One region of the Paenibacillus sp. CAU 1782 genome, then DNA from elsewhere that is predicted to be linked to it. Evidence: predicted binding sites of a transcription regulator. Region 1 holds the regulator's gene; the other holds the start of a gene.
What was found. The regulator LexA, encoded in region 1, represses DNA repair genes until DNA is damaged. The targets are predictions, from matches to a motif close to CGAACATATGTTCG.
Positions count from the first base shown of each region.

Region 1 (7,059 bases):
CCTGACGGGCCGCGTCCAGCAGCGTATCCAGTATGTAAAAATTACGTTCGGTATTCCGATATTGCCACGAGCTTTCACCCGCTTTTGCCGTTAAACGGCCTTCCGTCGGCTCCTCGCGCCCGTATCTTCCCGTCAGGAAACCGCCTCCAAGCGGAGCCCAAGGAATGAGGCCAACCTTTTCCTCCAGGCAAAGCGGCATCATTTCCCTATCCATCTGCCGGCTGACAAGGCTGTATTGCGGCTGGAGCGATACAAACCGAACGTAACGGTTGACATCGCTGCAAGCCAGGCTTTTCATCAGCTGCCATGCAAAAAAGTTGGAGCAGCCAATGTAGCGAACTTTGCCCGACGTAACCAGATCATCCAAACTTCGCAGCGTCTCTTCGATCGGCGTCGCCTGATCCCAGGCATGAACCTGATAAAGATCGATATAATCCGTCTGAAGCCGCCTGAGGCTGGCATCGACCTCGTCCATGATGTGTTTGCGCGACAAACCAGCCCCGTTTACGTGAGGCGAGGTTACCATCCGAACCTTGGTAGCCAGCACTACCTCCGAACGCTTGCCTTGTATGGCCTTTCCGACAATTTCCTCCGAACGCCCGTTAACATAAACGTTTGCCGTATCCAGAAAATTGCCGCCCTTGTCCAGAAACCGGTGAATCATTTCTATAGAATCGCCTTCGCTGGTCGTATTGCCGAAAGTCATCGTTCCCAGACACAATTCGGATACTGCAAGCCCGCTTTTCCCTAGCAAATGGTAGTTCATCGGTTAAACCGCCCTCCAAACTTAATGCGTGATGTTGTTTTCTTCGTCTTCTACATATTTAATAGTGTCCAGCTGCTGCCTGAAATTCTGTTTGAAATTATTCAGGTATTGCTGGCGCAGCTCGTCACGCTCTTTTGTTTCTTCATCGCTTAGTCCTACCGTTTTGTTCTTGCGCGACAATTCATTAATTCTGGCAATCAACTTGTCAATATCCATTACTCTCTGCTCCCTCCGGTCATGCTGCAAAAATCACTTCTCCTTACTTTGACACTTCCAGCGCCTCATTGTCAAGGTATAAGCGACCTCTGCAAGCCTTTGAAAGCATACAAATAAAAAAGCAATAAGGCCTGCGTAACGCAACAGGCCTTATTGCTATCTATGACTAATGGGATATGAAGGAAGCGCGATGAGACAAAGTGATCCTTACTTATAATTCAGGAAGTATGAGCCTTTGGCCAGGCATGATGGCAGAGGTCTGCAAGCCGTTCCGTTCCTTAATCATGTGTACGACATACCGGATATCCTGACCCCCGTCGCTATGGCGACCGGCAATGCCCCAGAGAGTGTCGCCGCTGCCCACTGCAATTACAATTTCGTTACCGGAAGGTTCCGCAACCGTTTCCGGCAAAGCATTGGTCACGGCAATCAGAAAGCATGTGGACAACACCGCAAATAATACCGCGCTGACAATAGCTTTCAGCATGTGGCCTCTAATCCAATTGGCAACCTGCCGGAGACCGGAGATCTTCTCCTGTGTCTTTCCTATAGCGTTCATAACATGAATGGACTTGTAAGAGCTATTGCTTGAACTCATCATTAGCATATTCAGCACCCCAAACGTTTGTTCTGTTTTTAAGATAACACGAACAAATGTTTGCGGTCAATACAAAATGCGAACTTTTGTGCTTGAGAACTTATGTTTGTACGAACCTCGGTTCTGTGCTATAATTTGTCACAATAAGCATGAATGGAGATGATGGAAGTGTCGAAGATTTCCAAGCGACAAAATTCGATTCTTGATTTTATCAAGCAGGAAGTCAAGGATAAGGGTTATCCCCCGTCCGTACGAGAAATTGCCGAAGCTGTCGGATTGCTCTCCAGCTCCACGGTACACGGCCATCTGGACCGTTTGGAAAAGAAGGGTTTTATCCGCCGCGACCCCACGAAGCCTCGCGCGATCGAAATCCTTAACCAGGATCCCAATGACAACGTCATTCCGCTTCCCGTAGCGCAGGTGCCAATCGTGGGCAAAGTTACCGCAGGCCTGCCCATTACGGCGACGGAGAATATAGAGGATTATTTCCCGCTTCCTTCCCATTATGTAGGGGACAGCAACGTTTTTATTCTTAATGTTATTGGCGACAGCATGATTGAAGCCGGCATACATAACGGCGACTATGTGATTGTGCGACAGCAGCAAACGGCCAACAACGGCGAAATCGTGGTTGCGATGACGGAGGACGACGAGGCTACCGTCAAAACGTTCTACAAAGAGAGGGATCACATTCGCCTGCAGCCCGAGAATGCTTCCATGAAACCGATTCTGCTGCCTAATGTGACCATTCTGGGTAAAGTAATCGGATTGTTCCGCGACATTCACTGAAGTGCGACCAGCACCTCTCTCTGAATTCTTTTGGAGACGTTTAGCGGGGTGAGCAAGATGTTAACCTATTCTACAATATAAAGCGCAGGTTTCGGGATGCATTGCAGCATTTCCTTAGGACTTGCGCTTTTTGTCTACATAAGGAGGGCAATGATGATAGACCAACTGCCAGCAATTCTGGATCACAAAGTAAACCTGGACGAGATCCAGTCCGTTGCTTACGACTCGGAGACGATAAAGTCGGATAGCGGCGAAATCATTACGCAGCTTCGCTATTTTAGCATTGACACCACCTATGGTGAATACATAGAAATTCACTCCGATTCCGATGATGAGAAATATGCCTTGCTCTATGGGATGTTTTATTCCCAGTTGCCCGATCATGAGGAGTCGGAAAACGTCTCACTCGAGCTGTATCAAGCAAATAAATAAAGAAAAAGCAAAAACCATCTCGCAAGAGATGGTCCATCATTTGTGCGTATGAATGGCGGGGCCGCCCGTCCCTCCTGTTGTATTTCTTACCCTTCCCGTTTGGGCGCCCGCAGCTGTTCTCCCAGTTCCTCAATGTATTGAGTCATTTTATTGCTGATCTCCATCCGCAGCGCTTCCCGCGCAATGCCAAACCGCTCTTCGTATCCCCGGCACAAATAGCGGTGATACAGAATTCCGTCCCCGGTTTCATCCGTAAACACTTTAATGTTACGCCGTTTCAGAGATCGCTTCAGGTCATAATATTCATCCGTTGTACGCAACATAAATATTTCAAGACAACGAATGTTCAGGTCCTTGAGGGGAAGCCGCGACACGCGGATATGCTCCATCCCCTTCTGCAGCATTGCAATGATATGCGGAAACATAATGTAGTCGCGTATCATGGTCAATTCCTCTAATCCAGGACGGCCGCTAACGGGAATTTGGCCACGCTGGTCATGCTGCTCCTGATGTTCCGTCAAAAGCATCTTGGATTTCCATCTTTCGTTTCCGTCAAGCTTGCTCATTCAAAGCCCCCCGTTTTGTGCCGTCCGCCTCTGCTCGCAGCAGCAGAGCGAATGCGGTCCCGTAATGACTTCATTACGATGTCCTGCCACGATTGTTAACCGGCTCCATAAACAGAACATTTGTTCTCATTCTATATGATTCATCATTTCCTTGCAACCACTAAAATATCCCTACCCGGCCCAAAAAAAACAGGCCTGGATTTCTCCAACCTGTTCTTGGCATTATTTTGCTTAACGATGACGTTAAAGGGATAAACATACGTTGTCCCTTACTTCAGGACAATGATTCTCCTGATATTCATATGATCAAACAGGTCCTCCCACTCCAGCTCTTGCCCATACGGATCGCGGTAATACGGGGCAACGGCCGGCAAATACCCCATTAGCAAGCCCGTACCGCCGCATACCATCCCGCCGCCGTCTCCGCCCTTGAGCAAAAAGGAGGTTTCTCCCGAGATCAGCTCATATTGATAAGGATCGCCTGCAAAACAAAGCCCGAATCCGTTTGGCTTCTCAAGGTCATATCCTTTCTCCTTGCCGGCTGAGTCCGCCCCATCCTCGTCGCCGAAATATTTTACCCGCAGGCTGTAATCAAAGCTGTCTCCCCATGGAAACAGGGTGCGGCAGCCGCCGCCGTACAGGTATTCCCACTGATCCTCGTTAGGCAGCGAAAAACCTTCTGATGAAAGCTCTTCAACAAGCCCTCCATAAGTCAATTCTTCATCAAAAAGATAACATCTTACGGCGTCTTGTTCCCGAACAAATTTGAAGCTGTTGTAGCACGTATATTCGTTATAGCCGGAGGTTTTGAACTTTTCCAGCTCCTCGTGAAAATCCTCGTAGTCATAGGCTTCCTCATCCTGCTCGGCAACCTCGATCCAGCCAATTCCGCGCGCGTAACGTTCAACCAGCATCGGCGGAATGTCAGCCTTGCGGACCGGGGACATCATGCTTTTCAAAAAGGCGGTGCCATCCTCCACATCGTATTCATCCAACGTAGCCCGGAATTCCTCCTCCGTGTCTTCGTCCATTCCTTCTTGCCAGTCCTCCCAGCCAAGCGTCACCGCATCTCCCGGAACATAAACAAACTCTCTATCTCCATAGAGATATACTCCCGTTTCCAGAGCAGTTCCAAACCTTTCAAAAGACGCAAGTCCTTTATAAGAAAACCCGCCAGGCAGCGCCTGCACAAGCTCTTTCAGCCATGCATCCTTCGCCGCCGCAGGCAAGTCCGAAAAAACCGATTTCGTCCAATAGGCCATTTCCTGTCCCCTCTCAGTCAAACTCTGGTCACTAGAAGTATACTATAATAAACCAGCTTCCAACTATGGCGCTCCTAAGAAAAGTAGAGGAATGCGATTTTCTCAGCTGTTCTCGTGGCCAAAGCTTGCGTCGTCAGAGTCGGATTCGGGCCGCCTATTCCATTGTAATGGACGCTATTATCCGCAATAAACAGCCGTTTGACTTGGTAGGCTTCGCAATTGACATCTACCACGTGTCCTATTCTCATCGTACTTTCCAGATGAAGCATAAAGGAAAAAGGCGTATCTGAGCGGATAATGGAGCGGGCGCCCGCTTGCTGCAGCGTCTCTGACGCATATCTGGCCAATTGATCGCGCCGCTTCAACGTTTTGGCGCTTGGCGTGTAATGGATAACCGGAATCGGGCCGTTTTCATCCCTGAGCAGCGGATCTACCTCCACCCGGTTGTGGTACAACGTTTCATCGTCTGTAAGCAGCAGCATCGTCATCGTTCTTGTGTAATTCATCATGAGCTCTTTCAGTTGAGGACCTGCGACCATGCCTCGAATATCCCAAGGTTCGCCTTTCGCAGGGGGATTTAAGGCGTTGTATCCAGCCTCGCTGAAGCCGTAGGTCAAATAAGACATCAGTCCGGGGCTAAGGCAAGAAACCTGGAAAATCCCGATGCCCGGTATGTCGACCCGCGCGCCCGATGTATGTCCCGCATAAGGATACACCTGGTTTACGCCCATCACCCGAAGCAAATCCCGTTCGTCGAATACGCCGCCAACCCAGTCGAAGCAATGATTGGTCAAACCCCTGCCCACCCAATCATTGTGCGGAAGATCGGAGTTCAGCCATAAGCGCGGCGATTCGATACAACCTGCGGCCATGACCACCACTTTAGCCGACAACTCGCCGATCTCGCCAGACCATGTATCCCTGAACAAAACGCCGCTTGTCCGAACTCCTCCTTGGGCATCGGCTTCGGTCAGCACTTTTATGACAAAAGAATTTGGGCGAATGGCTACACGGCCTGTCTTAAGCGCCAGCGGCACATAGCTGACCAGCGTGCTTCTTTTGGCAATCCGGTCAACGGAGGGCCCTACGCTGCATCCGTTTACGCAGTTCCCTTTGAGCGTGCACCCTTCCATATGGGACAACTGCTCCAGCGAATAATTAGGGTCCATCAGATGTTCGTTGACGGGCAAAATGGCGTTGGGGTTGGGCCGGTACCCGGGCTGAGTGACGTTGAGGGTGGGATTCAGGCTCCAGCCCGCTTTTTTGGCGCCGTAATAAAACAATTCCTCCTTCGGTGTCGTAGGCGAAAATTGTACAGGCAACGTGGCCTCCGCTTTTTCGTAATAGGGCATCAGTTCGCGATAGCTGATCGGCCAAATCCCGTCAATTGCAGACGGAAAGGCGCGAGGAGATTGCGTCCAGTAATGCTGGGTTGTTCCTCCTACGCCTGCAACCTGCCAAATCGCTCCCTTTCCTGCTATCATCCGGTGCCACGGAGGGCGGCCGCGGTCGGCGGGGCCAAAGCGGAACGCGCCGGAAACCATGTCGTTCATATTATTTTCGTAGCCGTTGTAAATTTTTTTATAAATTCCGATATCCAGGTCGCCGTATTCCGAGCTCCATTCCCCGCCTCGTTCGCTGTTCGGATTTTCCCATTTTTTATTTCCGTACCAGGGACCTGCTTCAAGCACCAGCACATTCAATCCGGCTTCGCCCAGTTCCTTGGCCACAACGGCTCCGCCGCCCCCCGAACCAATGACAATGACGTCGGCATCGAAAGCCTTTTCAGCTTGATACAACAGTTGACGTCCCTCCTTCTCTCACAATGGTTAATGGAGATCCCATAAAAACCCGATAGCCGGGCTGCACCCCGGGATAGCCGACTTGACTCCAGCTAACGGGAAAATATTGCAGCCTGCGGTCAACCGGCGTCATCAGACGCGTACTTCCGTAGGCGGGCCATTCGGAATAATTGCCAAACATACTATGCCGGTTCAGGAAGCTTATCATGGCAACAATCCATATCTTGTTGCCATAAGGAGGCGGCAGCGGGCCCATTTCTAACTGAGCATCCCCTAGAAATTGGAGAACGCGAATGCGGTCGATGGCGGCAATGGACGCAAATGGGCTGAGATGCCATATGGTCAAGTTTGGCCAGCATTGCGCCTGCCCGGCATTAAGCAGCTCAATAGCTCCTGCATTAAGCAGAATGGCGGTTGACGCCGACAATGGAATATTGGCGAGGCCCTCGCTTGCAACAAGCAACAGGGAGTGATCCAATTCCCAAATCAGATAGTCCTGAATACAGAAATCCGTTGCGCCCAAGGTTTGCTCCGCCCCAAAAACGGAAAGCTCCGGCGTATTGGGAATGAGAGCCGACACAAGCGCTCGAAAGGTCGTTAAGGTGCTTAAGTCAACATTTCTGGCATA
Region 1 covers NZ_JBTOLL010000001.1:880,554-887,612, forward strand. The annotation lists gene ACX93W_RS04295 (aldo/keto reductase) at 1-766, opposite strand, end outside; gene ACX93W_RS04300 (DUF896 domain-containing protein) at 788-982, opposite strand; gene ACX93W_RS04305 (LysM peptidoglycan-binding domain-containing protein) at 1,194-1,469, opposite strand; gene lexA (transcriptional repressor LexA) at 1,749-2,369, shown strand; gene ACX93W_RS04315 (hypothetical protein) at 2,520-2,801, shown strand; gene ACX93W_RS04320 (hypothetical protein) at 2,888-3,367, opposite strand; gene ACX93W_RS04325 (hypothetical protein) at 3,637-4,629, opposite strand; gene ACX93W_RS04330 (GMC family oxidoreductase N-terminal domain-containing protein) at 4,704-6,428, opposite strand; gene ACX93W_RS04335 (hypothetical protein) at 6,415-7,059, opposite strand, start outside.

Region 2 (7,059 bases), 280 kb from region 1:
TCTGGCAATCGCTACCGCCTTGATCGCTTGATTGAGTGCGCCGGCGCCAATGGCTTGAAGCTCGGCCCCGCCGCGTTCCCGTAGAACCCCAGCCAACGCGCCAGCAACGGAATTAGGATTGGATTTGGCTGAAACCTTTAATACATCCATGAAAAGTACCTCCCCTAGAATGTTGGATGGTTCCCACTTTTTAAATAATATTCGAGAGAGGTGGAAAAATTCCTGCTTTTCGGGAGTAAAATTCACTGTAGATTCTGAATTGCGAGATAATTGAAACAAAAAGGCTGCTTTACATCAGCAGCCAATCCTCTTCGGTCAGACGAATTTTTGTTACTTTTTGCGCCTTGCCCGTTGCATCATCGATTTGGACAACCAGTCCATGCAAATGCCATTTCCCTTCATCAACTACAAACCGTGAAGGCAGCCCCGTCAAAAAGCGATGCAGCACAGCTTCCTTCTCCATGCCCAACACGCCTTCCTTGGAACCGGTCATTCCTACATCCGTGATATAAGCCGTTCCGCCTGGCAGCACGGTATCGTCATTGGTCTGAACATGGGTATGTGTGCCAAGAACAACCGAAGCTCTTCCGTCCAGATACCAGCCCATAGCGATTTTCTCTGATGTTGCTTCCGCATGGAAATCGACCAGAATGGTCTTTGTACGGCTAGAAGCTTCCTCAATAAGCTCATCGGCTTTCAGAAAAGGACAATCATTCGGCGGAAGAAAAGCTCTGCCTTGAAGATTCAAAATGGCCATGCTTTTGCCGCCGCCTTGAATATAGGCCATGCCTCTGCCCGGCGCGGCCGGCGAGAAGTTGGCTGGGCGGACAATCCGGGGTTCATCGTCAATCCATTGGAAAATATCTTTATTATCCCATGTATGATTGCCCATCGTAATCCCGTGTACGCCCCAGTCAAAAAACTCTTTAGCAATCGTTTTTGTAATCCCTCTGCCTGCAGCGGCGTTTTCTCCGTTTACGACAATAATATGCGGGTTATATTTGCTCCGAAGCGCCGGTAATGTCTCTTTAAGCGCGCTTCTGCCCACATTGCCGACAATGTCACCGATAAACAATATATTCATTAACAGGTTCCTTCCTGAAAAGAACAGAAAAGTGGCTGACAGGCAGCCACTTTTCCGAACAACATTTTTATTTGGCGTATTCCACTGCCCGCGTCTCGCGAATAACGGTAACCTTGATATGTCCCGGATAATCCAGTTCACTCTCGATTTTTTTCGTTATGTCGCGAGCAAGACGGAATGCTTCCGTATCATCAATTTTCTCAGGCTGCACCATAACGCGTACTTCGCGTCCTGCTTGAATCGCATACGATTTTTCCACGCCGTCGAAGGATTCCGTAATGGCTTCCAGCTTCTCCAGACGTTTGATGTAGGTTTCAAGCGTTTCGCGGCGTGCGCCAGGTCTAGCCGCCGACAATGCGTCAGCCGCACCAACCAGCATTGCAATAACAGAAGTTGCTTCTGTATCGCCGTGATGGGATGCAATACTGTTGATAACAACGGGATGCTCTTTGTATTTTTTGGCCAGTTCCACGCCAATTTCCACATGGGAGCCTTCCACTTCATGGTCAAGCGCTTTGCCGATATCATGAAGCAATCCCGAACGTTTCGCAAGCGTCACGTCCTCGCCCAACTCAGCTGCCATAAGGCCAGTCAGATACGCAACTTCCATGGAGTGCTTCAGCACATTTTGTCCATAGCTCGTCCGGTATTTGAGTCTGCCCAATATCTTGATCAAATCAGGATGCAATCCATGCACGCCAACCTCGAAAGTAGCCTGTTCGCCGTACTCGCGAACCCGCTCGTCAATTTCCTTGCGGGATTTTTCGACCATTTCTTCAATGCGCGCTGGATGGATGCGTCCATCAGCTACAAGCTTCTCAAGAGAAGTTCGGGCAATTTCACGTCTAATAGGGTCAAAGCCCGACAGAATGACCGCTTCCGGTGTATCGTCGATAATGAGATCGATACCAGTCAATGTTTCCAGAGCGCGAATATTCCGGCCTTCGCGACCAATGATACGGCCCTTCATCTCTTCATTCGGCAGCGTAACAACGGAAACCGTCGTTTCTGCCACATGATCGGCCGCACAACGCTGAATCGCCAATGAAATAATATCACGCGCTTTTTTGTCGGCTTCTTCCTTAGCCTGCTGCTCGATCTCTTTGATCATTTGCGCGGTTTCATGGCGTACTTCCTGCTCGACGTTGGTCAAAATAATCGACTTGGCGTCTTCCATTGTCAAGCTGGATATACGTTCCAGTTCGCTTTGCTGTTGTTTGTAAATACTGTCAATCTGTTCCTGGGTTTCTTCGATTCGTTTTTCCTTGTTGGCTACAGTTTCTTCTTTGCGTTCCAAAGTTTCCAACTTTTTATCCAGCGACTCTTCCTTTTGTAGCAGCCGTCTTTCTAAACGCTGTACTTCGTTGCGCCGCTCGCGAATGTCCTTTTCAGCTTCTGTACGGAGTCTGTGGACTTCGTCTTTCGCCTCAAGCACCGTTTCTTTTTTCTGTGCTTCTGCGTCCTTTTTTGCGTTTTCCACAATTTGAACCGCGGCTTGCTCAGCACTTGAAATTTTTGCCTCGGCAATCGACTTTCGAGTAAAATAACCAATCCCAAAGAAAATTGCGCCAACAAGGATGCAAACGAGGATGAAGATCCAGGTGTTGATGTCTCCCATCTTGTTCACCTCCTTGCCGCATACACCAAGGCATTGCTTGGGATGATATTTGGTTTTAACCGGCTTCCATACCGTTTCATCGTACACATTTTGACGAAAATAATACTTTTGAATCAACTTTTGGAAGAAAAATCGATTCAGCCGTAAAGGATTACACTTTCATTTTATCTTTTCATAAAAACAGTTGTCAAGCAAAAGCCCCATCTTCTTCCTCAGGTGAAGAATGGTCTGGCTCCCAGCTTACACCCTTCAAAGCTTCTCGCACAATATGAGAAGGAAATCCCCGACGAAGCAAAAAGGCGGTCAGCTTATTTTTCCGGTCGCGAAGCTCGCCTTTTACGGAACGGCTTTTTTTAAGAGCCAGCTTTTGGGCTGCCTCCAGCTCGCTGCTTTCATCCATTTGGGACAATGCGGCAGACGCAAGTTCCTTTGGCACGCCTCTCTGCTGAAGCTCCTGTCTGATCATCAGGCGTCCCTTTAAACCGGAGTTCATCCGGCTTGCAGCAAATTGCTTTGCATACTCTTCATCATCTACCAGATTTTCATTTTCTAAACGGTCAAGCGCATGCTCGATATGCTGTTCATCCATTTCCTTGCGTTGCAAATATTGCTTTAGCTGGTTTCGGGTCCTCGGCTTTGCTCCAAGATAACGCAAGCCCAAGCTATATGCCTGATGCTGCAGGTCCTTGATGACGATTTCTTCAATTAGCTCCGGGGTAACCACGCTGCCCTTAAACAATCGGTAGGCCACCATGATATCTTCATGCAGGGACAATAGAAGTTTTCCCTCAGCGGCGTACAGCAGATACCTGTTCCTTGCTTCTTTGTCCACTCGCACAGTTATAATTTCCAACTCTTCTTCGCTTGCGTTCTGAAGATTTTGACTCAAAACTTGTTTTCGCTCCTTCCACTGCCATTACAACATCAATGACACAAAAAGCCTCGCCACTCTTGGTAGAGCAGCGAAGCTTCCTATGTTTTATCCGTTATTCCACTTCTTCAAAATCCTCATCCTCTTCGTCCTGTGAGAAGTTGGCAGGTGTTGCCGTTGCGGACAAATTGCTTGCATCGCGAATTCTCTTCTCGATGACAGCTGAAATCTCCGTATGCTCCTTCAAAAACTGCTTGGCATTTTCACGGCCTTGTCCAAGACGTTCTCCGTCGTAGGAAAACCATGCGCCGCTTTTTTGTACGATGTCCATCTCTACACCGATATCAACCAAGCTGCCTTCTTTGGAAATGCCTTCGCCATACATAATATCAATCTCCGCTTGCTTGAACGGCGGAGCCACTTTGTTCTTAACGACCTTGATTCGAGTACGGTTGCCGACCATATCGTTGCCTTGCTTGAGCGTCTCGACACGGCGAACATCCAGACGTACGCTGGAGTAGAATTTAAGGGCTCTTCCGCCCGGCGTTGTTTCCGGGTTGCCGAACATAACGCCAACCTTCTCGCGAAGCTGGTTAATAAAGATCGCGATCGTTTTGGATTTGGAGATGGCACCGGACAACTTCCGCAGTGCTTGCGACATAAGGCGTGCTTGCAAACCTACGTGGGAGTCGCCCATATCTCCTTCGATTTCAGCTTTTGGCACAAGTGCCGCTACGGAGTCAATAACGATGATGTCAACAGCTCCGCTGCGTACCAGCGCTTCCGCAATTTCTAGCGCCTGCTCGCCGGTATCCGGCTGCGAAAGAAGCAATTCATCGATGTTGACGCCAAGCTTGCTGGCATACAGTGGATCAAGCGCATGCTCCGCATCGATAAAAGCAGCTTGTCCGCCAATGCGTTGCACCTCTGCGATAGCATGGAGAGCAACCGTTGTTTTACCAGAAGATTCAGGTCCGTAAACTTCTACAACTCTTCCTCGCGGCAAACCGCCGATTCCAAGTGCAATATCTAGGGCAAGGGAGCCGCTGGGCACGGTCTCAACCTGCATATGAGTTGATTCACCCAATTTCATAATGGAGCCTTTGCCAAATTGCTTCTCAATTTGACGAAGGGCGTTGTCCAAAGCTGCGCGACGATCCGCCAACACACTCACATCCTTCACGATTTATATTGATATCATAACTCATTTCCGAAGCTTTGCCAATCCTTTTTTCGAACAAACATTCGTATTTTTTATTGCGGATGAAACAGCCCTCTAAACGGCCGGAAAAAACAGCCGCCGCAAAAGCAGGCTTCATTCATCGCCCCCGCGTTCCCCCATTCCGCAAAGTTTGTAGTGCCTGAATTCCGAATGGCACGCTGCCTGATAGATTGAGAATGAACATAAAAAAACCGCAGCAAAGTAATCTTCGCCACGGTTCTTCCGATCAACTATTGTCCATTATACGCCATGATTCTTCATTTGACAACCTCATTTACTTAAGCCCGCAGCGCCAGCCACAGCCTGTAAAGCGCCGCTTTGACGGCTCTCAGTCTGATCATGGAGCGTCCGCCGCTCATCTGGACCTTATGGACAACGGTTTCTTTGTCCCGCTCCGCTATAGCGAAATAAACAAGCCCTACAGGCTTGCCCTCCGATTCCGCCGGGCCCGCCACTCCAGTCAAGGATACGCCAAAATCGGCATCGCAGATTCTGCGCACGTTTTCCGCCATAAGCGCGGCCGTGGATTCGCTGATTGCGCCGGGAGCGCCTTCTCCCTCCAGCTGCGACATAGGGATGCCCAGCAGCTGGTGCTTCATCGCGTTGGTGTATGTAACCACGCCCCCGACAAACTCCCCGCTGCTGCCCGGCACGTTCGTCACCAGCTCTGCGAACAGTCCTCCGCTGCAGCTCTCAGCGCTTGCCAGACGCCTTCCGGATGTCCGCAGCAGCTGCACGATCTCCGCTTCGATCGGAACGTCCTGCTGGGCGTATAGATGCTCTCCGACGCGTTCGGTGATGAGATCGACGGCTTTTTGAATCCGCTCGTCGGCTTCCTGCGAAGTCGCCGCTTTTGTAGAGACGCGAATGGATACTTCGCCCTCCTTCGCATACGGCGCCAGGGTAGGATCGTTTTGCCCCTCGATCAAATCCAGCAGCTTGGCTTCCAGATTGGATTCTCCAATACCTGCAAATTTGAGCAGACGGGAGAATAGAGGACGCTCTTCGCCCAGCATGGAGCGAAGCCAGTCCTGAGTAGGACCTTCCAGCATGGGAACCATCTCTCTAGGCGGTCCCGGAAGAAGCACGTACAACGTTCCATCCTGCTCCAGCGCGTTTCCGACCGCCAGCCCCGTTGTATTTTCGAGTGGGTGGCTGCCTTGCAGCATATGGGCTTGCCTGCGATTGCTTTCGACCATATCCATGCCCCGCGAAGAGAACAGATTCCGTATAGCGTCCATGGACGGCTCATGCATGATCAGCTCCCGACCCAGGTAGTCGGCCAGCACATCTTTTGTCAGGTCATCCTGAGTCGGACCCAGGCCGCCTGTGAAAACAAGGAGATCCGCGCGGCTCCGGCCGATCTCGATGGCTTGCCTCAGCCTTGCGGCATTATCGCCTACAACCGTCTGAAAATATACATCAATGCCAAGCTCCGCCAATTTCAGCGACAACGCCTGAGCATTCGTGTTGACAATTTGACCCAACAGCAATTCCGTTCCAACCGCAATAATTTCAGCTTTCATCCACTTGCTCCTCCTCTTGGTTCTGGCAGTTTTTCTCGATGGAAAAGCACTTCTCCGTCCTGCGGAAAAGTGCTCTTAAAGATTCGCTCGCCTTTAATAACGGTTAAGCCTTATTCAACCGGTATCAGTTTTTTGTTTTTCATAAAATAGTCAAAACCGGAATAAAGCGTGATGGCCGCTGCAACCCAACTGGAGATGATGTCGAACGGAAAATCAAATAACGCAAACGGGAAATTGTTAAGCAGCAAAGCGATGATCATCGTAATTTGAATGGCCGTTTTCCATTTGCCCCATTTGCTCGCCGCCATGACCGTGCCTTCCAGAAGCGCGATCTGACGCAAGCCGGTAACTGCAAATTCGCGGCTGATAATAATGATGGCGATTAACGCATTCAACTTGTCCATCTCTACCAGCGAAATGAGCACGGCAGCAACCAGGAGTTTGTCGGCTAGCGGATCCAGCAATTTGCCCAGATTGGTAACGATTTTGTTTTTTCGGGCAATGTAGCCGTCCAATCCATCTGTGCTTGCCGCTACGATAAAAATAATCGCGGCTACTAATTGATTATATGTAATCGTATAGTCAGAAATGGAAAACGAGCCCAAATTAACATTGATCAGCAAAAAAAACATAATGACCGGCACCAAAAAAATACGAGCCAGCGTTATACGGTTGGCTAAATTCACTTACATTCCCTCCCCGGAACATTCAAACCAGCATACAGACTCTGTACCGCCG
Region 2 covers NZ_JBTOLL010000001.1:601,602-608,660, reverse strand. The annotation lists gene ACX93W_RS03110 (stage V sporulation protein S) at 1-150, opposite strand, end outside; gene ACX93W_RS03105 (TIGR00282 family metallophosphoesterase) at 290-1,084, opposite strand; gene rny (ribonuclease Y) at 1,152-2,702, opposite strand; gene ACX93W_RS03095 (regulatory protein RecX) at 2,890-3,591, opposite strand; gene recA (recombinase RecA) at 3,689-4,738, opposite strand; gene ACX93W_RS03085 (competence/damage-inducible protein A) at 5,074-6,321, opposite strand; gene pgsA (CDP-diacylglycerol--glycerol-3-phosphate 3-phosphatidyltransferase) at 6,432-7,007, opposite strand.
Region 2: recA (recombinase RecA) is a predicted target of LexA. The motif match lies at 4,808-4,821, and genes of this name have one in related genera.